Regions from separate parts of the Streptomyces sp. Ag109_G2-15 genome, predicted to be linked through region 1. Evidence: riboswitches for the same ligand, from Rfam matches in the RefSeq annotation. Region 1 holds a riboswitch; each other region holds the start of a gene.
What was found. Region 1 has a riboswitch for thiamine pyrophosphate ahead of thiC (phosphomethylpyrimidine synthase ThiC). Riboswitches for the same ligand answer to the same signal wherever they lie in the genome.
Positions count from the first base shown of each region.

Region 2: it holds a riboswitch for thiamine pyrophosphate, as region 1 does, so the genes downstream of both, thiO (glycine oxidase ThiO) here and thiC (phosphomethylpyrimidine synthase ThiC) in region 1, are expected to answer to the same signal.
Region 3: it holds a riboswitch for thiamine pyrophosphate, as region 1 does, so the genes downstream of both, CRP49_RS03895 (thiamine ABC transporter substrate binding subunit) here and thiC (phosphomethylpyrimidine synthase ThiC) in region 1, are expected to answer to the same signal.

Region 1 is NZ_OCNI01000001.1:2,998,592-3,008,265, forward strand. It holds gene CRP49_RS13355 (SsgA family sporulation/cell division regulator) at 1-298, shown strand, start outside; gene CRP49_RS13360 (YibE/F family protein) at 396-1,841, opposite strand; TPP riboswitch at 1,922-2,095, shown strand; gene thiC (phosphomethylpyrimidine synthase ThiC) at 2,088-3,872, shown strand; gene CRP49_RS13370 (hypothetical protein) at 3,962-4,825, opposite strand; gene CRP49_RS13375 (metallophosphoesterase) at 5,008-6,084, opposite strand; gene CRP49_RS13380 (LacI family DNA-binding transcriptional regulator) at 6,442-7,554, opposite strand; gene hisC (histidinol-phosphate transaminase) at 7,984-9,063, shown strand; gene CRP49_RS13390 (cyclophilin-like fold protein) at 9,138-9,512, opposite strand.
Region 2 is NZ_OCNI01000001.1:5,189,493-5,199,166, reverse strand. It holds gene thiE (thiamine phosphate synthase) at 1-23, opposite strand, end outside; gene CRP49_RS23340 (Rv2175c family DNA-binding protein) at 114-479, opposite strand; gene CRP49_RS23335 (NAD(P)/FAD-dependent oxidoreductase) at 545-1,777, opposite strand; gene CRP49_RS23330 (hypothetical protein) at 1,810-2,160, opposite strand; TPP riboswitch at 2,214-2,325, shown strand; gene thiO (glycine oxidase ThiO) at 2,323-3,483, shown strand; gene thiS (sulfur carrier protein ThiS) at 3,480-3,680, shown strand; gene CRP49_RS23315 (thiazole synthase) at 3,684-4,478, shown strand; gene pknB (Stk1 family PASTA domain-containing Ser/Thr kinase) at 4,572-6,497, shown strand; gene CRP49_RS23305 (deoxyribonuclease IV) at 6,554-7,432, shown strand; gene CRP49_RS23300 (DUF4396 domain-containing protein) at 7,508-8,038, shown strand; gene CRP49_RS23295 (sulfite oxidase-like oxidoreductase) at 8,057-8,689, opposite strand; gene bfr (bacterioferritin) at 8,865-9,344, shown strand; gene CRP49_RS23285 (bacterioferritin-associated ferredoxin) at 9,352-9,594, opposite strand.
Region 3 is NZ_OCNI01000001.1:955,164-964,837, reverse strand. It holds gene CRP49_RS03915 (deoxyxylulose-5-phosphate synthase) at 1-53, opposite strand, end outside; gene CRP49_RS03910 (hypothetical protein) at 124-447, opposite strand; gene CRP49_RS49055 (50S ribosomal protein bL37) at 768-842, opposite strand; gene CRP49_RS03905 (SpoIIE family protein phosphatase/ATP-binding protein) at 982-3,783, shown strand; gene rlmN (23S rRNA (adenine(2503)-C(2))-methyltransferase RlmN) at 3,869-4,975, shown strand; TPP riboswitch at 5,000-5,107, shown strand; gene CRP49_RS03895 (thiamine ABC transporter substrate binding subunit) at 5,189-6,298, shown strand; gene CRP49_RS03890 (iron ABC transporter permease) at 6,340-7,941, shown strand; gene CRP49_RS03885 (ABC transporter ATP-binding protein) at 7,941-8,963, shown strand; gene CRP49_RS03880 (maleylpyruvate isomerase family mycothiol-dependent enzyme) at 8,988-9,674, shown strand, end outside.

The sequences.
Region 1 (9,674 bases):
CCCGGTGACCTGGGCCTTCGGCCGCGAGCTGCTGATCGACGGGGTCGGGCGGCCGTGCGGCGAGGGGGACGTGCACATCGCCCCCGTCGACTCCGAGGTGCTGGGCGAGGTGCTGATCCGGCTTCAGGTCGGCGGCGACCAGGCCATGTTCCGCTCCTCGGCGCCGCCGCTCGTGGCCTTCCTCGACCGCACGGACAAGCTCGTGCCGCTCGGTCAGGAGGGCGCGCTGGCCGACTTCGACGCCCACCTCGACGAGGCCCTGGACCGCATCCTGGCCGAGGAGCAGAGCGCCGGCTGAGGCGTTGCGGCGACGGGGCGCCAGGCGCTCTGCCCTGCCGCGTGTGACTGTGCAGGAACGCTTCTTCAGTGGACTTCCGGCCCCTGCCGGGCCCCGCTCACCGCTTCCGGCGTCGGCCCCTGCCGCCGCGCGCCGGAGCGGGCTGTGCCCCGGCGGGGGCCGCCGCGTCCGGTCCCGGCCGGTCGGCCGACACCACCAGGGCGGCGAGCGCGGTGGTGACCGGGACGGAGGCGACCAGGCCGATCGAGCCCACCAGCGTGCGCACGACCTCCTCGGCCACCAGTTCGCTGTTGGCCACCGTGCCCACGCTGCTCTGTGCGATCGAGAACAGCAGCAGCAGCGGCAGCGCGGCGCCGGCGTAGGCGAGGACGAGGGTGTTGACCACCGAGGCGATGTGGTCGCGGCCGATGCGGATGCCCGCCCGGTACAGCCCGCGCCAGCCCATCGCCGGATTGGCCTCGTGCAGCTCCCAGACCGCCGAGGTCTGCGTCACCGTCACATCGTCCAGGACGCCCAGCGAACCGATGATGACGCCGGCCAGCAGCAGACCGCTCATGTCGATCGACGGATACAGGCCGTGGATCAGACCGGTGTTGTCGTCCGTGTTGCCGGTGAGCGCGGCCCAGTCGATGAACTCCGAGCCGAGGACGCCGATCAGCAGGAGGGAGGCCAGCGTGCCGAGCACCGCCACCGACGTACGGGCCGACAGTCCATGGCACATGTAGAGCGCGATGAGCATGATCGCGCTCGCCCCGACGACGGCCACCAGCAGCGGATTCGAGCCCTGCAGGATCGCGGGCAGGATGAAGAGCGTCAGCACCATGAAGCTCACCGCCAGCGCGACCAGCGCCATCACACCGCGCATCCGTCCCACCACCACGACGGCGAGCGCGAAGATCCCCGCGAGCAGCGCCATCGGGAACTTGCGGTTCACATCGGTGACGGAGTACTGCAGGTCCTTCGGCGCCGAGGGCTCGTAGGCGACCACGACCTTCTCGCCCTGGTGCAACTGCCGTGACTGGTCGGGCTGCACGATCTCGGTGAACGTACGGCCCTGGTCGTTGCCGGTGTCGACCCGGACCGTCGCCTTCTTGCAGGTACCTTTCGCCTCCTGCTGCGCGGAGTTGCCCTCAGCGGTGGAGGTGTCTCCGGTCGGGGTGTCCCCCGAGGCGTTCACCGACTTGCAGCTCACCTCGACCACCTTGGTGACCGTGGCCTGCTGTGTCTGGCGGTCGAAGCCGACGCCCGTGCGCTCGTGCGGTGGGGCTCCCCCGGGCCAGAGCACCACCAGGCCGACCACGACCGCGGCCGCGAACGGGATCAGGATCGCCGCGATGACCTTGCGCAGATGCTTCGAGACCGGCGCGGCGGGTCCGTGGCTGTGGCTGTGACCGTGCGAGTGGCCGTGGCCGTGGCCGTGGCCGTGGCCAGGGCCCGGGACGTGCTGGTGCCCGTGTCCGTCGCCGTCATGGCCGTGTCCGTCGCCCTGTCCGGAACCGCCTCCGCGCGGCGGTTCGGAAGGCGGGTACGGGTACTGCTCCATGGTGGTCACCGCCAGATCATCGCAAGAACGCCAGGGGCCCTCTGGTCACCGCGCCCGAATTGACGCTAGCGTGGAGGCACCTTTGCACACGCGGGAGCTCGGAGCACCGGGCTGAGAGGACGCTGACCTCCGTATTCGCGATGTTTCACGTGGAACGTGGTTTCACGGGAAACATCGGCAGACGGAAACCGCTGCGTCGACCGCCGAACCTGTTACCGGGTAATGCCGGCGTAGGGAGTAGGTCTCATGACCAACAAGGACGCACGCACGCCTGCCTCCGTCCAGGACGACAAGTCCCAGGAGGCCGGGAAGTCCATCGGCTGGCACAAGGCGTATATCGAGGGCACCCGCCCCGACCTGCGCGTGCCGGTCCGCCAGGTGCACCTCACCAACGGGCAGTCGGTCACGCTGTACGACACATCGGGCCCGTACACCGATCCACTCGTCGACACAGATGTCCGCAGGGGCCTGCCGCCGCTGCGGGACAACTGGATCATCGCCCGCGGCGACACCGAGGAGTACGCCGGCCGTCCCGTCCGTCCCGAGGACGACGGGATCAAGCACACCTCACCGCGCGGCGGGCTGCGCAACCTGGACGCGGTCTTCCCCGGGCGCCCGCGTCAGCCGCGCCGGGGCCGTGACGGCAAGGCCGTCACACAGCTCGCGTACGCCCGCCGCGGCGAGATCACGCCCGAGATGGAGTTCGTGGCCCTCCGCGAGAACGTTTCTCCCGAGGTGGTCCGCGAGGAGATCGCGGCGGGCCGTGCGGTGCTGCCGGCCAACGTCAACCACCCGGAGATCGAGCCGATGATCATCGGCAAGCGGTTCCTGGTGAAGGTCAACGCCAACATCGGCAACTCCGCGGTCACGTCCTCCATCGAGGAGGAGGTCGAGAAGATGACCTGGGCGACCCGGTGGGGCGCCGACACGGTCATGGACCTCTCCACCGGCCGCAACATCCACACCACCCGCGAGTGGGTGCTGCGCAACTCCCCCGTCCCCATCGGCACGGTGCCGCTCTACCAGGCGCTGGAGAAGGTCGACGGCAGGGCCGAGGAACTGACCTGGGAGATCTACAAGGACACGGTCATCGAGCAGGCCGAGCAGGGCGTGGACTACATGACCGTCCACGCGGGCGTGCGCCTGCCGTACGTGCCGCTCACCGCCAACCGCAAGACCGGCATCGTCTCGCGCGGCGGCTCGATCATGGCCGCGTGGTGCCTCGCGCACCACAAGGAGTCGTTCCTGTACGAGAACTTCGAGGAGCTGTGCGAGATCCTCGCCGCCTACGACGTCACGTACTCGCTGGGCGACGGCCTGCGCCCCGGTTCCATCGCGGACGCCAACGACGAGGCGCAGTTCGCGGAGTTGCGCACGCTCGGGGAACTCAACCGGATCGCCAAGCGTTTCAACGTACAGACCATGATCGAGGGCCCGGGACACGTCCCGATGCACAAGATCAAGGAGAACATCGACCTTCAGCAGGAGATCTGCGATGAAGCTCCGTTCTATACGCTCGGCCCGCTGACGACGGACGTTGCTCCGGCGTACGACCACATCACCTCCGGCATCGGTGCCGCGATGATCGCCTGGTGGGGCACGGCGATGCTCTGCTACGTCACGCCCAAGGAGCACCTGGGCCTGCCCAACCGTGACGACGTCAAGACCGGCGTCATCACCTACAAGATCGCGGCGCACGCGGCCGACCTCGCCAAGGGGCACCCCGGAGCACAGGAGTGGGACGACGCGCTGTCCGACGCCCGCTTCGAGTTCCGCTGGGAGGACCAGTTCAACCTCGCCCTGGACCCGGACACGGCACGGGAGTTCCACGACGAGACGCTGCCGGCCGAGCCCGCCAAGACGGCCCACTTCTGCTCCATGTGCGGGCCGAAGTTCTGCAGCATGAAGATCTCGCAGGACATCCGCCGCGAACACGGCGGCAGCCGGGCCGAGATCGAGGAGGGCATGGCCCAGAAGTCGAAGGAGTTCGCAGCAGCGGGCAACCGGGTGTACCTGCCGCTCGCCGACTGATCCCGCCGCGGTGACCGTCGGTCCCGGAGACGTGCGAGCGTCTCCGGGCCGGGTGTCCGGCCGCGCCCCTGGCCGGGGCGCAAGCCGGGCTATTCCGGCTGGTGTTCCGGGCCACCGAAGTCGGGGCTCGTGTAGTCCGGGCTGGTGAAGCTGGGACGGCCGGAGGCGGCGCCGTCGTCGGGGCTGCTGAAGCCGGGCCGGTCGTAGCCCAGACGGGGCATGCGGCCGGTCGGGGCCGGCGGGGCCGCGCGGTGCAGGGCGGCCGCGCCGGGCTGGGCGAGTGCGTCCCGCAGGAACGGCAGGATGCCGCGCTCCAGCAGGGCGTCCCGCCAGGCCTCTCTGGCCCTGGCCACCTCCTCGCTCGCTGCGTCGTGGGTTCCGGCTTCCGCCGCGGCGCTGTTGCGCAGGGCCGTGAGCAGCAGCCCGACCGCGGCGACGAGGATCGCGGCCGCGGCCACGGCGCCGAACACCCAGCCCGCGGTGAGCATGGTCTGGGCGAAGGCCTGGCCGGGGGCCAGCATTCTCAGGATGTAGCCGACGAGCAGGAAGATCGCCGCGGCGGTCCCGGCGAGGACGGGAGCCAGCACCGCGATCACGGCGATGGCGCCCGCACCGGTCGTCTCGGCGGCCTCGCCGATGCCGGCGGCGAGCCCCATCGCGTCCGCACCCGGTTCGACGGAACCGGAATCGCGGGCGGCCACGGGGGTGGACGGCGCCGGGTGGCGCAGTTCCTCGCGGGCCTTCACGTAGTGCTGGTACTCGGTCGCCACGGCGGCCGTGATGAGCGCGGTGGCGTTGAGGGCCATGGTGCGCAGTTGTTCGGGGTTCAGCCGCTGTCCGACAGCGGCCAGTTCCGGTCGGTGTGGTGCGGAGCGCAGCGCCTCATCGAGGATCCGCTCGAATTCCTGGCGGTCCTCGCTCAGCAGGTGCTGCGGAACGCTGTTCATGTGCATCCCCCGATGCTCCGTAGGGCTTGGGGCTCGCATGCCGGCGAGCCGTCGGGCAGAAACGGAGGGGAGCCTGCTACGGATAAGCCGATGGTAGAGCCGTGACGGCACACGGTGACAGGGGGTTGCCGGAATTTGCGTGCCGACCTGCGTTCATGCGGTATGGGGTGCGCCTGCCCCGGGAACGCTCAGATATCCAGGGGAAGTTGCTGGACCAGCAGTTTTCCGGCCATGGTCACTCCGCCGTCCATGGCGATGGCGAGTCCCTCGGCGTAGACGTGCGGTCCCTCGACGACCGGCCCGCCGCCCTCCTCGCCGTCCTCGGAGCCGACTTCGCCGAGCAGGTACGGAATGGGGCTGTGGCCGTGAACGATGCGGGTGCCACCGTACGTATCGAGCAGGGAGCGTACGGCGTCGGCGCCGCCCTCGTCGCGGAAGGAGAAGCGCTTGGTGAACTTCCGGAACAGGTCCCAGCATTCGTCCGCGTCGTTGCGTGTGAGCGTCTCACGGACGGTGTCGTTGACGGCCTCGATCGAGTCGCCGTAGTCGAGGTATGCGGTGGTGTCGGAGTGCACGAGCAGGTAGCCGTCGACCTCCTCGACGGCGTCGAGGCGGGCCATCCACTGCAGGTGGTGGTCCTGGAGGCGGTCCATGTCGGTCTTCTGGCCGCCGTTGAGCAGCCAGCCCGCCTGGAAGGTGGCAGTGCCCGCGCCGGAGTTGACGGGGGTGTCGCCGAAGCGCTTGGCGCCGAGTAGCAGCAGCTCGTGGTTGCCCATGAGGGCCTTGCAGTAGCCGCCGGCCGCGGCCGCCTCGGCGGACAGCCGCATCACCAGGTCGATGACGCCGATGCCGTCCGGGCCGCGGTCGGTGAAGTCGCCGAGGAACCACAGCCGGGCGGTGCCCGCGCACCACTGGCCGGAGGCGTCGATCAGCCCCTTCTCCTGCAGGGCGGCCACCAGTTCGTCCAGGTAGCCGTGGACGTCGCCGACGACGTACAGCGGACCGGGGCCGGCCGTGGGCTGTTCGGCCGGAGCGGCGGGGACCGGTTCGACGGGGACCTGGAGCGTGTCGCCGCGGTTGATGACGGGCAGGTCGCGCTGGGTGGGCGTGTAGCCCTCGGGGTACGCCTCGTCCACGGGCGGGAGGCTGTCACCGGGGTGGGTCTGGACGTACGGACCGGTCTCGTGGACGTAAGCGGGTACCCGGAAGTCGCGCAACGTCGCCGTCCGCTCCACCTCGGGTCCCTGACCGGCCCCCTGAGTCATCAGACCCCTCCACCATCGCGCCGCAGCTGCACCGCTTCGGACTGCCTGGTCGCAGCGGCCAGCGGTGTCGTGGGCCCATCATAGGAATGCGCGTCGCGCCGTGTGATGACCCAGGGGTAGTGAATCGGAGCAAGACTCCAGTTCACCGCGGCTTTCGCCCCGTTTGGGCAGGGGTTCGACCGGCTGCCCATCAGGCGTCGGCCGCACGGCTGGACGGTCGACCGACCCGTTTGGCGGCCTGCGGAGCCGCGTGCAGCGAGACGGCGGAGCCCGGCGGCCCGGATTCGGACCCCGGCCCTCAGGCCGCAGCGGGTGATCCGACCCGTCCGCCAGGCATGCCCGCCTGCGATACCCCCGCTATCCCTCTTCCGGGGTCCGCGGCGGGCTGACGGTCGTGCGCGGGGGACGCCGCTGGGACGAGGTGCGCACGATCAGCTCGGTCGGTATCACCTGCTCGACGGGCTGGTCCGACTCGACGCCCTCGATGGCGTCGATGAGGAGCTGGACCACCGCGGTGCCGATCCGGCGCGGTTTCAGGGAGAGCGTGGTGATGGGCGGCTCGGTGTTGGCGTACACCGTGGACTCGCTGCAGCACACGAGCAGCAGGTCGTCCGGGACGCGCAGGCCGTAGCGGCGGGCGGCGGCGAGCAGGTCGGTGCCGTTGGGGTCGAAGAGACCGTAGACGGCGTCCGGGCGGTCGGGGCGGGCGAGCAGCCGGTCGGCGGCGACGGCGCCCGCGCACGGGTCGTGCGCCGGGTAGGCCTCGTAGACCGGGTCCTGGCCGACGCGCTCGCACCAGCGCAGGTAGGCCGTGGTCGACAGATGGGTGTAGGTGTCCGTCGTCGTGCCCGTGAGCAGGCCGATCCGGCGGGCGCCCGCGTCGGCGAGGTGGTCGAGGATGCCGAGGACGGCGGCCTCGTGGTCGTTGTCGACCCAGGCGGTGACCGGGAGCGAGCCGGCCGGGCGGCCGTCGGAGACGACCGGCAGCCCCTGTCGGACGAGTTCGCTGACCACCGGGTCCTGGTCGGAGGGGTCGATGACGACCGTGCCGTCCAGGGCCACGTTGGACCACACGTCGTGGCGGGAGGTCGCGGGCAGGATGACCAGGGCGTAGCCGCGGGCGAGCGCGGCCGAGGTCGCGGCCCGGGCCATTTCGGCGAAGTAGGCGAACTCTGTGAAGGTGAAAGGTTCATCCCCGTACGTCGTCACGGTCAGGCCGATCAGGCCCGACTTGCCGGTACGGAGGGTGCGGGCGGCGGCCGAGGGGCGGTACCCCAGCCGGTCGGCGACCTCGCGGACATGGCGTCGGGTGGCATCCGGGAGCCGGCCCTTGCCGTTGAGGGCGTCAGAGACGGTCGTGATGGAGACTCCGGCGGCGGCGGCCACGTCTCTGATGCCCGCCCGGCCCGGCCGACTGCCTCGACGTGAGGTTTCCGCGCGGCTCACCTGGTGCTTCCCTGCTGCTGTCATGGCGAGCCGATAGTAGGGCTCATGCGGTGGGGTAGTGCGGACGCATATGCACGCGTTGACAGGCACGTTTCTGCATGGTCATAGCATCCCAACTGCCTTAGAAAGTAAGGAAGTTGAGCGCTCTCATGGTAAGACGTGACTTGTCGACGCGCATGGGCCTGCCAAGTGCTCGATGTCTCGAAGAGGTCTCAACTCACCTTCACGGGTGATGCGCGCCACGGCGCGAGCCACCGGCGCATAGATATATGTGGGGCGCGCCCCCCGATACGTACGCCTTCGTCTGGTGATGCCCCTGATGCCTGTGGGATCGATGAGGTTTGCCTCTTGCTGTCCCGCACCTGTTCGCAGGGGCGCCGAATCCTCATAAGGTGTGGAGTATTGGAAGCCGGCGGCGTCGACGGTCCGCCGGTGGTCACGAGGAGGACTGCGGTGAGCGAGACGAGCCCCAAGCTGCGCGCCGAGCTGGAGGGTATCCCCACCTACAAGCCGGGCAAGCCTGCCGCGGCCGGCGGGCCGGTCGCCTACAAGCTGTCCTCCAACGAGAACCCGTATCCGCCGCTGCCCAGTGTGATGGAGAGCGTGACCGCGGCCGCCTCCAACTTCAACCGCTACCCGGACATGGCCTGTACGGGGCTGATGAACGAGCTGTCGGAGCGCTTCGGTGTCCCGCTCTCCCACCTGGCCACCGGCACCGGCTCGGTGGGTGTCGCCCAGCAGCTGATCCAGGCCACCAGTGGTCCCGGCGACGAGGTGATCTACGCCTGGCGGTCCTTCGAGGCGTACCCGATCATCACGCAGATCAGCGGCGCCCGGTCGGTGCCGGTGCCGCTCACGCCGGGCGATGTGCACGACCTGGACGCGATGGCGGAGGCGATCACCGACCGGACCCGTCTGATCTTCGTCTGCAACCCCAACAACCCGACCGGCACGGTGGTGCGGCGGGCCGAGCTGGAACGGTTCCTCGACCGGGTGCCCAGTGATGTGCTGGTGGTGCTGGACGAGGCCTACCGGGAGTTCATCCGCGACCCCGAGGTGCCCGACGGTGTCGAGCTGTACCGGAAGCGGCCCAACGTCTGCGTCCTGCGCACGTTCTCCAAGGCCTACGGCCTCGCCGGGCTGCGCGTCGGTTTTGCGATCGCGCACGAACCGGTGGCGGCGGCGCTGCGCAAGACGGCGGTGCCCTTCGGTGTCAGCCAGCTCGCGCAGGAGGCGGCGATCGCCTCGCTGCGGGCCGAGGACGAGCTGCTGGGCCGGGTCGGCTCGCTGGTGTGCGAGCGCACGCGCGTGGTCGACGGGCTGCGCGCCCAGGGCTGGACGGTGCCGGAGACCCAGGCCAACTTCGTGTGGCTGCGACTGGGGGAGCGCACGGTCGCGTTCGCGGCGGCCTGCGAGGAGCACGGTGTGGTGGTCCGGCCGTTCCCGGGCGAGGGTGTGCGGGTGACGGTCGGCGAGACCGAGGCGAACGACATCTTCCTGAAGGTGGCGGAAGCGTTCCACAAGGAGATCTGAGCGGGCTCCGTCGGGAGCACCGAAGCGGTTCCGGGTGGGCCTCGCGTGCGCGGGGCCTACTCGTCGTTCCGTACCTACTCGTCGATCAGTTCCACGCGTACGGGGTCGCCGTCCCGCACGGTCGCCAGGATCGCGGCGTCCCCGTCCAGGCGACCCAGGACATTGCACGGACTCGCGAGCCGGCACTCGTCGCCTCGCGAGATGGGCGTGGGCCCGTAGGGGAGGGCGAGGGCGTCGCCGTCCGTCCAGAAGGCCACCGTGCCCGGCTCCACGACCTGCCGGGCGTCTGTTTCACGTGAAACAGAGACACCTGTATCGAAATAGACCTCCTCGCCCCAGGTGTGGGCGGTGGAGGCGAGCGGCAGGGCCTTGCCCAGGGCCTGGGCGGTCGGTGTGTCGTCGAGGGTCGCGGTGGTGTTGCCCGCGGGCCAGGAAATACGTATCTGCATGGCGCGCAATTCAACAAGATGTTGAAGTCGCTGCCAAGACCTTGACGCGGCGGCAGAGGGGGGACCCCCCTTCGTTCGCCGAAAATCAGTGCGTCATAATGGCTTGTGAATGTGAACGCGTTCACAAGCTTGTCCGGTTGCTCCCGTGATGCGCGTGACAAA
Region 2 (9,674 bases), 2.2 Mb from region 1:
CTGCTGCGGGCGGTGTCGGACATGCGTGGGTCCCCCCGTTGTCGGTGTTCATGGGTGGGCGAGTGGGTGGCGTACGGGCCGGGGCCCGTACGCCACCCGTGGTGCGGGTCGGTTCAGACGGCGAGCGCCTGGGCGCGGCGCTTCACCTCCGTGCCGCGATTCTCGCTCAGGGCCTGCGCGGGGGTGCCGGGCAGGGTCGGGTCGGGGGTGAAGAGCCACTCGATCATCTCTTCGTCCGTGAAGCCGTCGTCCCGCAGGAGCGTCAGGGTCCCGGACAGGCCCTTGACGACCTTGTCCCCGTCGATGAAGGCGGCGGGGACGTGCAGCGCCCGGTTCTCACCTCGGCGTACGGCGATGAGCTGGCCCTCCTTGACCAGCTGCCGCACACGTGTCACCTCGACGTCGAGCATCTCGGCGATGTCGGGGAGGGTGAGCCAGGCAGGGACGAGAGCATCGATCTTTGCGTCAATCTCGGTCACAGGACAAGCCTGCCATCCCCCACTGACAGTCGGAAGCCAGGCCGGTCCGGCCGGGGACGACGTGCCTAGTCGGCGGTGCTGTCCTTGAGGGGCCGGGCCGGGTCCGTCAGGGCCTCGGGGTCCATGCGGCGGCCGGCCTCGATCAGCCGTCGGCCCTGGGCCAGATCGCGCGGCCTGCCCACGGCCAGCAGGGCAACCAGCCGGTCCTCGCGCAGCCAGCAGACGGTCCAGGCCGGGCTCGCCGGGTCGCCGCGCCACACCATCCGGTCGGCCGCGGGGTGGTGGCCGGCGTACTGGACGAAGCGGCCGAACTGCTCGGACCAGAAGTACGGGACCGGGTCGTAGACCACGGGGATCTCGCCCAGGATGTTCGCGGCGACCGTGCGCGGGCCCTGCAGGGCGTTGTCCCAGTGGTGGACCAGCAGCCGGGCGCCGTACCGGGCCGAGGGGAAGGAGGCGCAGTCGCCGACCGCGTAGACGTCCGGGGCGGAGGTGCGCAGCTGGGCGTCGGCCACGACCTCGCCGTGCGTGCCCAGCTCGATGCCGGAGCCGGCCAGCCAGGCGGTGGCGGGGCGCGCGCCGATGCCGACGACGACGGCGTCCGCGGGCAGCCGCGTGCCGTCGGCGAGCACCACCGCGCCGGGCTCGACGCGCTCCACGCGCGCGTGCGTGCGCAGCTCGGCGCCGCTGTCGGCGTACCAAGCGGTCATCGGGGCGGCCACCTCGGGCGGGAGCGCGCCCGCGAGCGGCCGGTCGGCGGCCTCGACGACGGTCACCGCGCAGCCCGCCTCCCGGGCCGCCGTGGCGAACTCGGCGCCGATCCAGCCGGCGCCGACGACCACGATGGCGTGCTGCCGGGCGAGCACCGGTCGCAGCCGTTCGGCGTCGTCCAGGGTGCGCAGCAGGTGCACGCCGGGCACACCCTCGGTGCCGGGCAGCGTGATCGGTTCGGCGCCGGTGGCGAGGACCAGCACGTCGTACGGGACGGGCCCGGCCTCGGTGTCCAGTTCGTGGTCGCCGGGGCGCACGCCGAGCACCTCGCAGCCGAGCCGCAGGTCGACGCCGAGCGACTCGAAGTCGATGTCGAAGGCGGAGCCCTCGGCCTTGCCGAGCAGCACGGCCTTGGACAGCGGTGGCCGGTCGTACGGCTGGTGGGGCTCGGCGCCGATCAGCGTGACGGTCCCCGTGAAGCCCTGTTCACGCAGGGCGACCGCGGTCTGCACTCCGGCCATGCCGGCGCCCGCGACGACCACGCGCCGCCCCTGTGACGTGCCCTGCTGCGGTGTCTGCTCGCTCACCCGATCACCATAGACAACTGACAATCCGTCAGTCAGCGGGCGTGCTCGGTGACCTGCTCCACAACGCTGGTCCCGGCGCCCGGCTGGGACTCCCACTCCCAGGTCTCCTCCAGCCGCACCCGCCCGTCCGGCAGCTCCACGACGGTCGAGACGCAGTGCCCCGAGGAGGTGGTCCCGTCCCGCTTGAGCTGCACGTACCGGAAGTCCAGCCGGTCACCGGCCCGGGTGCCGACCAGATGGCCGCGTACGACGTCGCCGCCCGCGTACTCGGCCCAGATCTCGCCGTCCTGCTCGTGGTACGTGAACCGGGTGCGCGTACCCACCTGACCTGGTGCTTGGTCCGCCACCGGGGCGAGGACGAGGCCGTCCAGCGAGCGGGCCATGGATCGGGGCTCCCTTACGAGTGACGAGCGCTGCGGGCTAGGGTGGCCACCGTACAAGCACTCGCGGGAGCCCGGACGCACCGGGCTGAGAGGGAGGCTGGCGGCCTCCGACCGTACGAACCTGATCCGGGTCATGCCGGCGAAGGGAGGGGCTGGACGCCCATGTCGTCACGTACGTCCGACGTCCTCGTCATCGGGGGCGGGATCATCGGCCTGGTCACGGCCTGGCGGGCCGCGCAGCGCGGGCTCGCCACGGCCGTGGTGGACCCCGAGCCCGGCGGCGGGGCCGCGCGGGTCGCGGCGGGGATGCTGGCCGCGGTCACCGAACTGCACTACGGCGAGGAGACGCTGCTCGCCCTGAACCTGGAGTCCGCCCGCCGCTACCCGGACTTCGCGGCCGAGCTGACCGAGCTGACCGGCCACGACCTCGGCTACCGCCGCTGCGGCACGCTCGCCGTCGCGCTCGACGCCGACGACCGCGCCCACCTGCGTGAACTGCACGCGCTCCAGCAGCGTTCGGGCCTGGAGTCGGAGTGGCTGTCCGGGCGGGAGTGCCGGCGTCTGGAGCCGATGCTCGCGCCCGGGGTGCGCGGCGGGCTGCGGGTCGACGGCGACCACCAGATCGACCCGAGGCGGCTGGCCTCGGCCCTGGTGGCCGCGTGCGAGCGGGCCGGGGTGGTGTTCCACCGGTCCTGGGCCGAGCGGCTCGACGTCGTCCGGGACCGGGCCGCCGGGGTCACCACGGCGGACGGCACGGTGCTGCGCGCGGAGCGGACCGTCCTCGCGGGCGGCAGCCTCAGCGGGCGCCTCACGGGCGTCCCGGAGGACGTACTGCCCCCCGTGCGGCCGGTGAAGGGCCAGGTGCTGCGGCTGACCGTGCCGCGCCGGTACGCGCCCTTCCTGAGCCGTACCGTGCGGGCCGTGGTGCGCGGCAGCCAGGTCTACCTGGTGCCCCGGGAGAACGGCGAGCTGGTCGTCGGCGCCACCAGCGAGGAGCTGGGCTGGGACACGACGGTCACCGCCGGGGGCGTGTACGAGCTGCTGCGCGACGCCCATGAGCTGGTGCCCGGGATCACCGAGCTGCCCCTCACCGAGACCCGGGCGGGACTGCGCCCCGGCTCCCCGGACAACGCGCCGCTGCTCGGCCCGTCCGGGCTCGACGGGCTGCTGCTGGCCACCGGGCACTACCGCAACGGAGTGCTGCTCACGCCGGTCACCGGGGACGTCATGGCGGAGCTGCTGGTCAGCGGTGAGCTGCCCGACGAGGCCCGTCCGTTCACGCCGAAGCGCTTCGGCGCCGTACTCATGGAGCAGCCCGCATGAACATCTCCGTCAACGGGGAGCGCCGCCAGGTCGCCCCGGGCACCGCGCTGGACGCCCTCGTGCAGACCCTCACCGTGGCGCCCTCCGGGGTGGCCGCCGCCCTCAACGAAACCGTCGTCCCGCGCGCGCAGTGGGCGACCACGGCCCTCGCCGAGGGTGACCGTGTCGAAGTCCTCACCGCCGTGCAAGGAGGCTGACCCATGGCCGACGATCCCTTCGTCCTCGGTGGTGTGCCCCTCGGCTCCCGGCTGATCATGGGTACGGGCGGCGCGCCGAGCCTGGAGGTGCTGGAGCGGGCCCTGGTCGCCTCCGGTACCGAGCTGACCACGGTGGCCATGCGGCGGGTCGATCCCGCGGTGCACGGCTCGGTGCTGTCGGTGCTGGAGAAGCTGGGCATCCGGGTGCTGCCGAACACGGCGGGCTGTTTCACCGCCGGGGAGGCCGTGCTGACCGCCCGGCTGGCCCGGGAGGCGCTGGGCACCGACCTGATCAAGCTGGAGGTCATCGCCGACGAGCGGACGCTGCTGCCGGACCCGGTGGAGCTGCTGGACGCGGCGGAGACGCTGGTCGACGACGGCTTCACGGTGCTGCCGTACACCAACGACGACCCCGTGCTCGCGCGGAAGCTGGAGGACGTGGGCTGTGCGGCGGTGATGCCGCTGGGCTCGCCGATCGGCTCCGGACTCGGGATCCGCAACCCGCACAACTTCCAGCTGATCGTGGAGCACGCGCGCGTGCCGGTGATCCTGGACGCGGGGGCCGGCACGGCGTCGGACGTGGCCCTGGCGATGGAGCTGGGGTGTGCGGGCGTGATGCTCGCCTCGGCCGTCACGCGGGCCCAGGAGCCCGAGACGATGGCCGCCGCCATGAAGCACGCGGTGGAGGCGGGGCGGCTGGCCCGGCTGGCCGGGCGGATCCCGCGCAGGCACTTCGCCGAGGCCTCCTCCCCGGCGGAGGGCCGCGCGCACCTGGATCCGGAACGCCCTGCCTTCTAGCCGCGTGCCACCAGGGTCACAGCTCTGCTGCAGTCCGTCCCCGGAACGGCCGAGCGGGCGGGACTGTCGGTCACCCCTCGTACACTCGCCTGCGTGGATACGACCCTTCAGGACCCCCTCGTCGGGCAGGTGCTCGACGGACGGTATCGCGTCGATGCGCGGATCGCGGTCGGTGGGATGGCCACGGTCTACCGGGCCCTGGACACCCGCCTCGACCGTGTGCTCGCGCTCAAGGTGATGCACCCGACCCTGGCGGCCGACGGGTCGTTCGTGGAGCGGTTCATCCGGGAGGCCAAGTCGGTCGCCCGGCTCGCCCACCCCAACGTGGTGCAGGTCTTCGACCAGGGGACCGACGGGTCGTACGTGTACCTGGCGATGGAGTACATCGCCGGGTGCACCCTGCGGGACGTGCTGCGCGAGCGGGGCGCGCTGCAGCCGCGGGCCGCGCTGGACATCCTGGAGCCGGTGCTGGCCGCGCTCGGCGCCGCCCACCGGGCCGGGTTCGTGCACCGGGACATGAAGCCCGAAAACGTGTTGATAGGGGACGACGGCCGGGTCAAGGTCGCCGACTTCGGGCTCGTACGGTCCGTGGACACCGTGACCAGCACGACGGGTGCGGTGCTCGGGACCGTGTCGTACCTCGCGCCCGAGCAGATAGAACAGGGCACCGCCGACCCCCGCGTCGACGTGTACGCGTGCGGTGTCGTCCTCTACGAGATGCTGACCGGCGGCAAGCCGCACTCCGGGGACTCCCCCGCGCAGGTGCTCTACAAGCACATCCACGAGGACGTGCCCCCGCCCTCGGCGCTGGTGCCGGGGCTGCCGTACGAGCTGGACGAGCTGGTCGCCTCCGCCACCGCCCGCACCCCGGACATCCGGCCGCAGGACGCGGCGGCGCTGCTCGGCCAGGTGCTGCGGGCGCGGGCCGGTCTCAGCGCCGAGCAGCTGGACGCGTTGCCGCCGCAGGCGCTGTCCGCGGAGCACGAGCACCGCGACATCTCTGCGGACCGTACGAGCGTGATCCCGCGCTCGCTGACCGTGCCCCGGCCGCTGCCCGTCAACGAGGACGAGGACCCCGCCGCGGGCGTCCAGCACACCAGTCGGCTCCATGCACCGCCCGTGCCGCCCCGTCGGACGAGGCGCCTGGTGCTCACGGTCGTCGCCGCCGTGCTGGTCGTGTTCGGCGTGGGCGCCGGGGTCTGGTACATCAACTCCGGCCAGTTCACGAAGGTCCCGCCGCTGCTGTCGAAGACGGAGGCTCAGGCGAGGGAGCGGCTCGACACGGCCGGGCTCAACGTCGGAAAGGTCAAGCGGGCCTACAACGACACCGTCAAGCGCGGCACGATCATCAGCACCGACCCGGCGCCCGGCGCCCGCATCCGGGACAACGACTCGGTGACGCTGACCATCTCGCTCGGCCCGGAGACGGTGAACGTGCCGGATCTGGAGGGACAGCCGCTCGCCAAGGCTCAGGCCCGGCTGAAGGCGGACGGTCTCGAGCCGGGCATGGTCACCCGGGAGTTCAGCGACGACGTCCCCATGGGGTCCGTGATCGCCACGACACCACAGGCAGGCACCAAGCGGCATGCCGGTTCGGCGATCGCGCTGACCGTCAGCAAGGGCAGCCGGATCGACGTACCGGACGTCACCGGCAAGGACCTGGACGTGGCCCGCCAGGAACTGACGGACGCCGGGCTGAAGGTGAAGATCGCCGCCGAGCAGATCAACTCCGAGTACGACAAGGGCAAGGTCGCCGCGCAGAGCCCGGGTGACGGCAGCCAGGCCGCCCAGGGCGACACGGTGACGCTGACCCTGTCCAAGGGCCCGGAGATGATCGAGGTCCCGGACGTGGTGGGCTCCAGCGTGGACGACGCGACGAAGCGGCTGGAGGCCTACGGCTTCCAGGTGGAGAAGGACCGCGGGCTGCTCGGGCTGTTCGGCGACACCGTGACGAAGCAGTCGGTGGAGGGCGGCAAGAAGGCGCCCAAGGGGTCGACGATCACGATCACCATCCGGTGACGGGGGTCACCGGGGACCGTGGTCCGGGGGCCGGGCGGGCATGACACCCTGAACGGGTGAGTCCTGATCAGCCCTCCCTCCCCCGCAACCCCGTGGGCGGCCACGTCCCCGTGGCCGGCGGCCTGCACTCCGTGGGTCTGTCGTACGCCCATGACCTCAAGGCGGAGACCGTGCAGGTCTTCGTCGCCAACCCGCGCGGGTGGGCCACACCGGCCGGGAACCCCCGGCAGGACGAGGCGTTCCGCGCGGCCTGCGCCGAGGAGTCGATCCCGGCGTATGTGCACGCCCCCTACCTGATCAACTTCGGCTCGCACACCGAGGCGACCGTCGAGAAGTCGGTGGAGTCGCTCAGGCACTCGCTGCGGCGCGGGCGGGAGATCGGTGCGCTCGGCGTGGTCGTGCACACCGGCAGCGCGACCGGCGGGCGGGAGCGGGCCGTGGCACTGCGGCAGGTGCGCGAGCACCTGCTGCCGCTGCTGGACGAGCTGACCCACGACGACGATCCGTGCCTCCTGTTGGAGTCGACCGCAGGGCAGGGCGCCTCGCTGTGCTCGCGCACCTGGGACTTCGGGCCGTACTTCGAGGCGCTGGACGCCCATCCGAAGCTGGGCGTGTGCCTGGACACCTGCCACATCTTCGCCGCCGGGCACGACCTGACCGGGCCGAACGGCATGCACCAGACCCTGGACCTGCTGGTCGACACCGTCGGCGAGGGGCGGCTGAAGCTGATCCACGCCAACGACTCCAAGGACGTGGTCGGCGCGCACAAAGACCGCCACGAGAACATCGGCTCCGGCCACATCGGCGAGGACCCGTTCCGGGCGCTGATGACCCACCCGGCGACCGAGGGCGTACCGCTGATCATCGAGACGCCCGGCGGCAAGGAAGGACACGCGGCGGACGTGGAGCGGCTGAAGAAACTGCGCGACGGATAACCCCTTGGGGAATACCCCTGGGGGGTATACGGTTCCTGCTGGGCGCAGGAACCGTTACCTGACATGGGGGTCGTCATGCAGCACGAGGCGCACGCAGCACACCACGAGCACGAGGCACACGCACACCACGAGCACGAGCACGAGGCACACGCGCACCATCACGCACCCGCCGCCACCTGGTCCGTGGCCGCCCGGGCCACCCTGCACTGCCTCACCGGCTGCGCCATCGGCGAGGTGCTGGGCATGGTCGTCGGCACGGCGTTCGGGTGGGGCAACCTGCCGACCATGCTGCTGGCGATCGTCCTGGCCTTCTTCTTCGGCTACTCGCTCACCCTGCGCGGCGTCCTGCACGCCGGGGTCGACTTCCGTACGGCCCTGCGGGTGGCGCTGGCCGCGGACACCCTGTCCATCGTGGTGATGGAGCTGATCGACAACGGGGTGATCCTGGTCTGGCCGTCCGCGATGGACGCCACGCTGGGCGACGCGCTGTTCTGGGTCTCGCTGGTGATCTCGCTCGTGATCGCCTTCGTGGTGACCACGCCGGTCAACAAGTGGACGATCGGCCGCGGCAAGGGCCACGCGGTGGTGCACCAGTACCACCACTGACCGGCCCACCAGGAGAGGTCAGAGCTCGGGGCCGTCCCCGGGCCCTTCCTGGTAGGAGTAGCGCTGCTCCTTCCAGGGGTCGCCGATGTTGTGGTAGCCGCGCTCCTCCCAGAAGCCGCGGCGGTCGGCGGTCATGTACTCCACACCCCGCACCCACTTGGGGCCCTTCCAGGCGTACAGGTGGGGGACGATCAGGCGGACCGGGAAGCCGTGCTCGGCGGTGAGGAGTTCGCCGTCCTTGTGGGTGGCGAAGATCGTGCGGTCGGAGGCGAAGTCCGCCAGGCGCAGGTTCGAGCTGAATCCGTACTCCGCCCAGACCATCACATGGGTGACGTCCGGCGCCGGCGGGGCGAGGTCCAGGATCGCGCGGGCCGGGACACCGCCCCACTCCGCGCCGACCATGCTGAACTTCGTCACGCAGTGCAGATCGGCGACCACGGTGGTGTACGGCAGGGCCGTGAACTCCTCATGGTTCCAGGTGCGCTTGTCGCCGTCGGCGGTGGACCCGAAGACCCGGAACTCCCAGCGCTCGGGCCGGAACTTCGGCACCGGCCCGTAGTGCGTGACCGGCCAGCCACGCTGGAGTCGCTGCCCCGGCGGAAGCTCGGACCCTGCCGTTGCTCCAGATTCGCGCTCCACCGGATGACCCATGTCTCCATCCTGACAGACCTCGGGCAGTGCCCTTGACCACCCATGAGCAAATCGGACAACTGCTATCAACTCAGCGTGTACTTACTAAGTACGCACTTACTGGACGATCTTCACTCACGGTGCAATCATGCGGCCGCACACCTCACCCGTCCCCCGTGTGGAAGGAGCCGCTGCGATGCAGGGCGACCCCGAGGTCATCGAGTTCCTCAACGAGCAGCTCACCGGCGAGCTGACCGCGATCAACCAGTACTTCCTGCACGCGAAGATGCAGGAGAACTTCGGCTGGACGAAGCTCGCCAAGTACACGCGGCACGAGTCGTTCGACGAGATGAAGCACGCCGAGGTGCTGACCGACCGGATCCTGTTCCTGGAGGGGCTGCCCAACTACCAGCGGCTGTTCCATGTGCGGGTGGGCCAGACCGTCAAGGAGATGTTCGAGGCCGACCGGCAGATCGAGGTGGAGGCGATCGACCGGCTCAAGCGGGGCATCAAGGTGATGCGCGAGAAGGGCGACATCACGTCGGCGAACATCTTCGAGGACATCCTCGCCGACGAGGAGCACCACATCGACTACCTCGACACCCAGCTGGAGCTGGTGGAGAAGCTCGGCGAGGCGCTGTACATCGCCCAGGTGATCGAACAGCCGGAGAGCTAGCCGAGAGCTAGGCCGCCTCGTCCAGGCCGACAGGGCCGGACAGCTCCGCCAGCATCGGCTTGCCCTGGTCGGCCAGCTCACGGCGCGGGCAGGCGCCGCGGCCGAGGATCGCCTGGATACGCCGTACGCACGAGCCGCAGTCCGTGCCCGCCTTGCAGGCGGAGGCTATCTGCCGGGGGGTGCAGGCGCCGTCCTCCGCGTGCTGCTTGACCTGGGCCTCGGTGATGCCGAAGCAGCTGCAGACGTACACGCGGATTCACCTCCCGACGGGATTGATAGGTAGTGCCGTCCCGCTTGATCGGTGAGGCTTACCTAACCTTACCCGCCATG
Region 3 (9,674 bases), 2.0 Mb from region 1:
TTGTACGAGACCCGGCAGGACAGACAGACGTACGACGTCTTGGCGGCAGGCATGCGGCCAGACTAGGGAGGCCCGGGAGCCCGGCCAAGCGGGTTTCCGGCACCCGGCCCCGAGGACGGTCCGTCAACGCCAGACCTGGATCCGGACCGAGAAGGCGCCGGACCCGTTTCCGGGCGTGTCGTCGTTGATGCGCAAGGCCAGGCGCGTCTCTCCCGGGCCGAGGCTCTCGTTCTGATAGGTGCGCCTGAGGGAGGAGCCGACGAAGAAGTAGCCGTCCTCCGCCGTCTTCCCGAGCAGGCTGAACGGAGCCGCTCCCGGAAGGGGGCTGTCGTTGCCGGCGCTCCATCCGGTCCACCCGTTGGGACCGTTCTCGCCGGTGAACCACACACCGGCCCAGATACTGCCGCTGGCACTGATGTCGACCCAGTCGCCGTTCCTGAAGTTCACGTTGGTGTCGACGTCGGTGTTCCATTCCGCGACGGGTGATGTACTTGTCCACGATGACAGGCATTTACCCTCAGTTCTTTGGTCGCGTCATCTTTCCCGGATACCTCTGGGAATTCACCTTCCAGCTTGGTGCCGGCTGATCGCAACGCCTGAACTGTCGTATATTTTCTGGCCGGGTGATTTATGGCTACGCCCGTCGCCGTGTCATGGTCCGCCGACGTGAGGGGGCTGATTACGGTCGACGCGGAATAGCCTCTGGGGCACGCCGAACACGAATTGCCTCAACCCCCTCAGATGGCACACTGTTGCCACATGTTCGCTCAGGCGTTGGGGCGCTTTCCGTGGTTGGCCTTCTTCTTCTTGCGGCCGCGTCGCTTGTTCCCTCGCTTGGCCATGGTCTACATCTCCCTAATTCGGAACTTTCCATTCTCCGGCCAGTCTAGATTCGGCCCGGGACGTCGGCATCAGCTGCGGGCACACGCTCACTGCCTCGGCAGGGACCCACATCACCGGAACCGGTGTTATCAAGGGTGTATGGAAGTATTTTCCGGGCGCCCTCGGGGTCCGGAACGTCATCCGCCCGTCGGGGGCTCGCGCGCACGTCGCGCCTCCCTGCTGGACCTGCGCAGTGCGGCCGGTCAGGTGTTCCTTCTCCAGGTCGTGATCGTGGTCCTGCTGGTCGTGGCCGCGGTGGGGGCCATGGTGCTCCAGGCGGCAAGTGCCGCCTTGCAGCAGGGGCGTAGGGAGTCGATCGTCGCGGCGCAGTCGTTCGCGAGTGCTCCTGGCGTGGCCGAGGCGCTGCAGAGCCCGGATCCGACGGCGGTGCTCCAGCCTCGGGCCGAGGAGGCGCGGAAGCGCGCGGGCGTGGACTTCGTCATCGCCATGAACACGGACGGGATTCGCTATACGTATCCCTACCCGCGGGAGATCGGGAAGAAGTTCGTCGGCACCATCGAACCGGCGCTGAAGGGCCGTACCGTCGTCGAGCAGGCCGGCGGGCCGCCTCTGCCCGCGGGCAAGGGGACGGACGTGCAGGCGGTGGTCCCGGTGACCGACTCGCACGGCAAGGTGGTCGGCCTGGTCTCCGCCGGAATCACGGTCAGGAACGTGGCGGGACTGTGGGTGCCGGAGCTGCAGATCATCCTGGGCAGCGGCGCGGCCGCGCTGGTGCTGGCCGTGACGGGAACGTCGCTGGTGTCCCGGCGGCTGCGGCGGCAGACGTTCGGCCTGGCACCGGAGGAGCTGGCGGAGCAGTACGAGCACCACGACGCGGTCCTGCACGCGGTGCGGGAGGGAGTGCTGATCACCAGCGCCGACGGACGACTGCTGCTGGCCAACGACGAGGCGACAAGGCTGCTCGGGCTGCCGGCGAAGGTGCGGGGGCGTCCGGTGGGGGAGCTGGGGCTGCCGGAGCCGATCATGCGTCTGCTGTCGTCGTCGGAGGAGGTCACCGATGAGGTGCGGCTCGTGGGGGACCGGATGCTCGCGGTGAACAAGCGGCCGACGTACCCGCGGGCCGGCCGGCCGGGCAGCGTGGTGACCCTGCGGGACACCACGGAGCTGGCGGCGGTCTCGGGACGGGCCGACGTCGCGCGGGAGCGGCTGAAGCTGCTGTACAAGGCGGGGGTGGGGATCGGGACCACGCTGGATGTGGGGCGTACGGCCCAGGAGCTGGCCGACGTGGCGGTGCCGCAGTTCGCCGACCTCGTGACGGTGGATCTGCTCGAAGCGGTGCTGCGGGGGTGGGAGCCCACCGCGGAGGGCTGGCGGCATCTGCGCCGGGCGGCGATCGGCGGCGACCGGCGGATGATTCCGGTGTATCCGCTGGGCCAGATGATCTCGTTCTCGCGCCTGACGCCGCAGATGCGGGCGCTCCAGGAGCAGCGGGTGATGCTCGAGGCGGACCTGCGGCAGGCACAGGGCTGGCGGGAACAGGATCCGGAGCGTGCCAGGAGGGCCCTGGAGTCCGGGCTGTGTTCGCTGGTGGCCGTGCCGCTGCGGGCGCGGAACGTATCGCTGGGCGTGGCGAACTTCTACCGGACGGCGGATTCCCCGGAGTTCGAGCCGGACGATCTCACCTTCGCGGAGGAACTGGCCGCGCGGGCGGCGGTGGCCATCGACAACGCCAGAAGGTTCACCCGGGAGCACGCGATGGCGGTGACGTTGCAGCGCAGCCTGCTGCCGCGGAGGCAACCGGAGCAGGACGCGCTGGAGGTGGCCTGGCGGTATCTGCCCGGGGAGGCGGGGGTGGGCGGGGACTGGTTCGACGTCATCCCGCTTCCGGGCGTCCGTGTGGCTCTGGTGATGGGTGACGTCGTCGGTCACGGGCTGCACGCGGCGGCGACGATGGGCCGGCTGCGCACCGCCGTGCACAACTTCTCCACCCTGGACCTGCCGGTGGACGAGGTGCTCGGGAACCTGGACGACCTGGTCGTGCGCATGGACAACGAGGAGCACACGGGGGACGCCGGAGAGGGCCACGAGGGGGAAGGCGTGACCGGAGCGACCTGCCTCTACGCGGTCTACGACCCGGTGACGGAGGTCTGCACGATGGCCCGTGCGGGGCATCCGGAACCGGTGGTGGTGCACCCGGACGGGACGGTCACCTGTGCTGACGTGCCGGCCTCGGCGCCGCTCGGCCTGGGCGGCTACCCCTTCGAGACCGCGGAACTGTCCCTGCCGGAGGGTTCGCAACTGGTGCTGTACACCGACGGCCTCGTGGAGGACCGTACCCACGACATCGACGTCGGGATGGAGCGACTGCGCCGGGCGTTGGGTGGGTCCGGGGGCCGCACGCCGGAGGAGACGTGTCAGGCGGTGATCGACTCGTTGAAGCCGTCGCACTCCTCCGACGACATCGCGCTGTTGACGGCACGTACCCGGAGGTTCCCGCGCTCGGATGTGGTCATGTGGGACGTGCCGCCGGACCCGGCGGTGGTTCCCTCGGTGCGGGCGCGCTGCCGGGAGACGTTGCTGGAGTGGGGGCTGGAGGAGACCGCATTCGCCACGGAGCTGATCGTCAGCGAGTTGGTCACGAACGCGATCCGGTACGGCTCGCCGCCGGTCCGCGTACGGCTGCTCCACGGACGCTGTCTGATCTGCGAGGTGTCGGACGGAAGCGGCACCTCGCCGCGCATGCGGCGGGCGGCGACCACCGACGAAGGCGGGCGGGGGCTGTTCCTGGTGGCGCAGTTCGCCCAGCGATGGGGGACGCGGTACACCACTCACGGCAAGGTCATCTGGACGGAGCAGCTTCTTGACGAGGGCGCATCCGCCGCCTTGGGCCTCGCCCCGGTCGACTTTCTTCTCGACCAGTTCGATGATCCTGACCTGTGAGTCGGCGTTGAGCACAGGTGGACGCCCCCCAGTGCACGGCTCGCGCCGCAAGTCACCCAATTGGATCTGCGACACTGGTACAGCCATGCCTAAGCCCGGAGAACTCACTTTCGTCGCCCCGCGCGGAGCCAAGAAGCCGCCGCGGCACCTTGCCGATCTCACGCCTGCCCAGCGCAAGGACGCGGTGGCCGAGATCGGGGAGAAGCCGTTTCGTGCCAAGCAGCTCTCGCAGCACTACTTCGCGCGGTACGCGCACGACCCCGAGCAGTGGACCGACATCCCGGCCGGCTCGCGGGACAGACTGCGCGAGGCGCTGTTCCCGGAGCTGATGACCGTCGTGCGGCATCTGTCGACCGACCAGGGGGACACGCGCAAGACGCTGTGGCGGCTGTTCGACGGCACGCTCGTGGAGTCGGTGCTGATGCGGTACCCGGACCGGGTGACCATGTGCATCAGCTCGCAGGCCGGGTGCGGGATGAACTGTCCCTTCTGTGCCACCGGGCAGGCGGGGCTCGACCGGAATCTGTCGACCGCCGAGATCGTCCATCAGATCGTCGACGGGATGCGGGCGCTGCGGGACGGTGAGGTCCCCGGTGGGCCGGCTCGGCTGTCCAACATCGTCTTCATGGGGATGGGCGAGCCGCTCGCCAACTACAACCGGGTCGTCGGAGCCATCCGCGCGCTCACCGATCCCGCGCCGGACGGGCTCGGGCTCTCGCAGCGCGGGATCACCGTGTCGACGGTCGGGCTCGTGCCCGCCATCCACCGGTTCGCCGACGAGGGCTTCAAGTGCCGGCTCGCGATCTCCCTGCACGCCCCCGACGACGAGCTGCGCGACACCCTCGTCCCCGTGAACACGCGCTGGAAGGTGCGTGAGGTGCTGGACGCCGGGTTCGAGTACGTCGAGAAGTCCGGGCGCCGGCTGTCGATCGAGTACGCGCTCATCCGCGACATCAACGACCAGGCCTGGCGCGGTGACCGGCTCGGACGGCTGCTCAAGGGCAAGCCCGTGCACGTCAATCTCATCCCGCTGAACCCGACGCCGGGGTCCAAGTGGACCGCCTCGCGGCCGGAAGACGAGAAGGCGTTCGTCGAGGCGATCGCCGCCCATGGGGTGCCGGTCACCATCCGGGATACGCGGGGGCAGGAGATCGACGGGGCTTGTGGTCAGCTCGCGGCCACCGAGCGGTAATCTGGCCACGTCAATCACATCTTCATATTCCGACAGGGGAGCGCCACAGCGCTGAGAGTGCGGCAAGCGGGCCGCAGACCCTCTGAACCTCGCCCAGGTCATTCTGGGTAGGAAGTTCGGTCACCACTCATGCTGTTGCGCCCTGCCCGGATCCTTCCCCGAAGGACCGGGCGGGGCCGCGTTCTTCCTGGCCAACCCCAGGAGGACACTCACGTGCACACCAAGACCCTCGTGGCCACGGCGGTCGGCCTCGGCCTGCTCACCTTGTCCGCGTGCGGATCGACGGACACCAAGGGCTCCGCGGACTCCAAGACCGTCACCCTCGTCAGCCACGACTCGTGGGCCGTCTCGAAGAACGTGCTCAAGGACTTCGAGAAGCAGTCCGGGTACAAGGTCAGGGTCCTGAAGGGCGGCGACGCGGGCCAGGCCGTCAACAAGGCGATCCTGACCAAGGACAACCCGCAGGGCGACGTCTTCTTCGGCGTCGACAACACGCTGCTGTCCCGGGCCCTCGACAACGGTCTCTTCCAGCCGTACGAGGCGAAGGGCCTCGGCACCGTCGGCGCCGCCTACCAGCTCGACCAGGACAAGCACCGGGTCACGCCCATCGACTACGGCGACATCTGCGTCAACTACGACAAGGCGTACTTCGGCGAGCACAAGCTGACCCCGCCGCAGACCTTCGCCGACCTGGCCAAGCCCGCGTACAAGAACCTCCTCGTCACCGAGAACGCGGCCACCTCCTCGCCCGGCCTCGGCTTCTTGCTCGGCAGCGCCGCGCAGTACGGGGATGGGGGCACCTCCCGCTCGAGCGAAGCCGAGAGTGGGGGAGGCTGGCAGGGCTACTGGCAGAAGCTCAAGGCCAACGGCGTCAAGGTCGTCGACGGCTGGGAGCAGGCCTACTACCAGGAGTTCTCCGGGTCGTCGGAGGGCAAGAAGGCGGGCGGTGACCGGCCGCTCGTCGTGTCGTACGCCTCCTCCCCGCCCGCCGAGGTGATCTACGCCAAGAAGCGGCCCAGCACCGCTCCGACCGGTGTGGCCACCGGCACCTGCTTCCGGCAGATCGAGTTCGCCGGGCTGCTGAGCAACGCGAAGAACACCAAGGGCGGCAAGGCGTTCATCGACTTCCTGCTCTCCAAGGAGTTCCAGCAGGACATGCCGCTGAACATGTTCGTGTACCCGGTGGTCAAGGGCGCCGCGGTGCCCGCCGACTTCACCAAGTACGGGCCGGCCGCCAAGGATCCCGAGACCATGGCCCCCGCCAAGATCGCCGCCAACCGCGACCAGTGGGTCAAGTCGTGGACGTCACTCGTACTGAAGTAGCCACGAGGCGGACGCGCGGGAGCGCGGCGCGGCTGGGGCTCATGGCCCTGCCCGTCGCGTTCTTCGCCGTCTTCTTCGCCTGGCCCGTGGCCGCGATCGTCGCGCGCGGGCTGAAGGTGGACGGCGTCTGGCAGTTCGGGCGGATGGCGGACGTCGTCACCCAGCCCGACATCCGGCACGTGCTGTGGTTCACCACCTGGCAGGCGCTCGCCTCCACCGCGCTCACCCTGCTGCTCGCCCTGCCCGCCGCCTACGTCTTCGCCCGCCTGGACTTCCCCGGCAGACAGCTGCTGCGAGCCGTCGTCACGGTCCCCTTCGTGCTGCCGACCGTCGTCGTCGGTACCGCGTTCCTCGCGCTCGTCGGCCGTGGCGGGCTCCTCGACGACCTGTGGGGCGTACGGCTCGACACCACCGTGTGGGCGATCCTGCTGGCGCACGTCTTCTTCAACTACGCGGTCGTCGTCCGCACGGTCGGCGGCCTGTGGGCCCAGCTCGACCCCCGGCAGGAGCAGGCCGCCCGGATGCTCGGCGCGTCCGCGCTGCGGGCCTGGCGGAAGGTGACGCTCCCCGCCCTCGCACCCGCCGTGGCCGCCGCCGCGCTGATGGTGTTCCTGTTCACCTTCACTTCCTTCGGCGTGGTGCAGATCCTCGGCGGGCCCACCTTCTCCACCCTCGAAGTGGAGATCTACCGCCAGACCTCAGAGGTCTTCGACCTGTCCACGGCCGCCGTCCTCACCCTCGTCCAGTTCGTCGCGGTGGGCGCGATCCTCGCCGTGCACGCCTGGACGGTACGGCGGCGGGAGACCGCCCTGCGACTCGTCGACCCGAAGGTTACCGCCCGCCGGCCGCGCGGTGCCGGGCAGTGGGCGCTGCTCGCCGGGGTCCTGGTCACCATCGCCCTGCTGCTGGTCCTGCCGCTCGCCGTGCTCGTACGGCGCTCCCTCGACGCGCCGGGCTTCGGCTACTACCGCGCCCTGACCGACGCCGACGGCGGCACCTTCCTCGTCGCGCCGCTGCACGCCGTGTGGACCTCCCTGGAGTACGCCGTCGCCGCCACGGCCATCGCCGTGCTGATCGGAGGCCTCGCCGCCGCGGCGCTGGCCCGCCGGGACGCGGGCCGGCTGATGCGCGGCTTCGACGCGCTGCTGATGCTGCCGCTCGGCGTCTCCGCGGTGACGGTCGGCTTCGGCTTCCTCATCTCGCTGGACAAGCCCCCGCTGGATCTCAGGCAGTCCTGGATTCTCGTCCCGCTCGCCCAGGCGCTGGTGGGCGCCCCCTTCGTCGTACGGACCATGCTGCCCGTGCTGCGGGCGGTGGACGGACGGCTCAGGGAGGCGGCGGCCGTGCTCGGGGCCTCGCCCTGGCGGGTGTGGCGGGAGGTCGACCTCCCGCTGGTGCGGCGGGCGCTGCTGATCGCGGCCGGGTTCGCGTTCGCCGTGTCCCTAGGGGAGTTCGGAGCGACCGTGTTCATCGCCCGGCCGGACAACCCGACGCTCCCGGTCGCCGTGGCCCGGCTGCTGAGCCGGCCCGGGGACCTCAACTACGGGCAGGCGATGGCCCTGTCGACGATTCTGATGGTGGTCTGCGCGGCCGCGCTGCTGGTCCTGGAGCGGCTGCGCACCGACCGGACGGGGGAGTTCTGATGCTGCTGAGCCTCGCGGCCGCGACCGTGCGCTTCGGCGGACGGCCGGTGCTCGACGCGGTCGACCTCGACGTCGCCGAGCACGAGGTGGTGTGCGTGCTCGGGCCCAGCGGCAGCGGAAAGTCGACGCTGCTCAGGGCGGTGGCCGGGCTGCAGCCCCTGGACGCCGGGCGGGTGCTGCTCGACGGCCGGGACCAGGCGGGCGTGCCCGCGCACCGGCGGGGCGTCGGGCTGATGTTCCAGGACCACCAGCTCTTCCCGCAGCGGGACGTCGGCGGCAACGTGGCCTTCGGGCTGCGCATGCACGGCGTGCCGAAGGGTGGACGGGACGCGGAGGTCGGGCAGTTGCTGGAGCTGGTCGGGCTGCCGGGCGCCGCCGGGCGGGCCGTCGCCGGGCTGTCCGGCGGCGAGCAGCAGCGGGTGGCCCTCGCCCGGGCGCTCGCACCCCGGCCCCGGCTGCTCATGCTGGACGAACCCCTCGGCCAGCTCGACCGCTCGCTGCGCGAACGGCTGGTGGTCGAACTCCGGGAACTGTTCGGCCGGTTGGGTACGACCGTGCTCGCGGTCACCCACGACCAGGGCGAGGCCTTCGCACTGGCCGACCGGGTGGTGGTGATGCGGGACGGGCGGATCGCCCAGTCGGGGACGCCGCTGGAGGTCTGGCAGCGGCCCGCCGACGAGTTCGTGGCGCGCTTCCTCGGCTTCGACAACGTGGTCCCGGCGACCGTCGCCGACACGGCGGCGGACACCCCGTGGGGCAAGCTGCCCGTGCCCGACGGCTCGCCCCAGGGCAGCCGCCCGCTGCTGGTCCGGCCCGCCGGGGTCCGGCTCGTCGCGGCCGACGAGGGCCTGCCGTGCACGGTGACCGCCCGCACCTTCAAGGGCACCCATGTGACCGTCCACCTCCGGCCCCGGGACGGCGGCCCGCGCCTGGAGGCGGCCTGCGCACTCCGGGACGCGCCGGAGGCCGGGGCGGAGGTGGGAGTCGGGTTCGACGTGGCCGAAATCGTCGTGCTCGGCTGATCACCCCGCCCCTAGGGTGAGGGCATGACTTTGCTCGCCCATGACCGTTACTGCGACGAAATCGCCCTTCAGGTAGGGCAGTTGAGGGCCGTGCTGACCTCCGGCACGGACCTCGCCACCACCGTGCCGACCTGCCCGGACTGGTCGCTGGAGGACCTCGTACGCCATATGGGTGGCGCCCTGCGCTGGGTGGACACCCTGGTGCGCAGCCGGGCGCAGGAGAACATCCCGCAGGAGGAGATCCCGCTCGGTGCCGGACCCGAGGAGCGGGGTGACGCGGCGGCCCTGGACAAGTGGCTGGCGGAGACCGGCGAGCTGGTCGTGGCGGCGCTGCGCGAGGCCGGGCCCGACACCACGGTCTGGGCGTGGGCCGGGAGCCTCGACTCGGGCTTCTGGGCCCGGCGCATGACGCACGAGATCACCGTGCACCGCGCCGACGCCGCGCTCACGGCCGGGCTGCCCTACGAGGTCGCGCCCGACATCGCCGCCGACGCCCTGGACGAGTGGCTGCAGCTCGTGGAGTGGGTGCAGCGGAACGCGGCGCTCCCGGCGGCCGGGGAGCTGCGTGGAGACGGACGCAGCATCCACCTGCACGCCACCGACACCGCCCCGGCCCTGAACGCCGAGTGGCTCGTCGAGCTGGGGGAGGAGGGCGTGAGCTGGCGCCGGGGCCACGAGAAGGCCACGGTCGCCCTGCGCGGCCCGCTCACC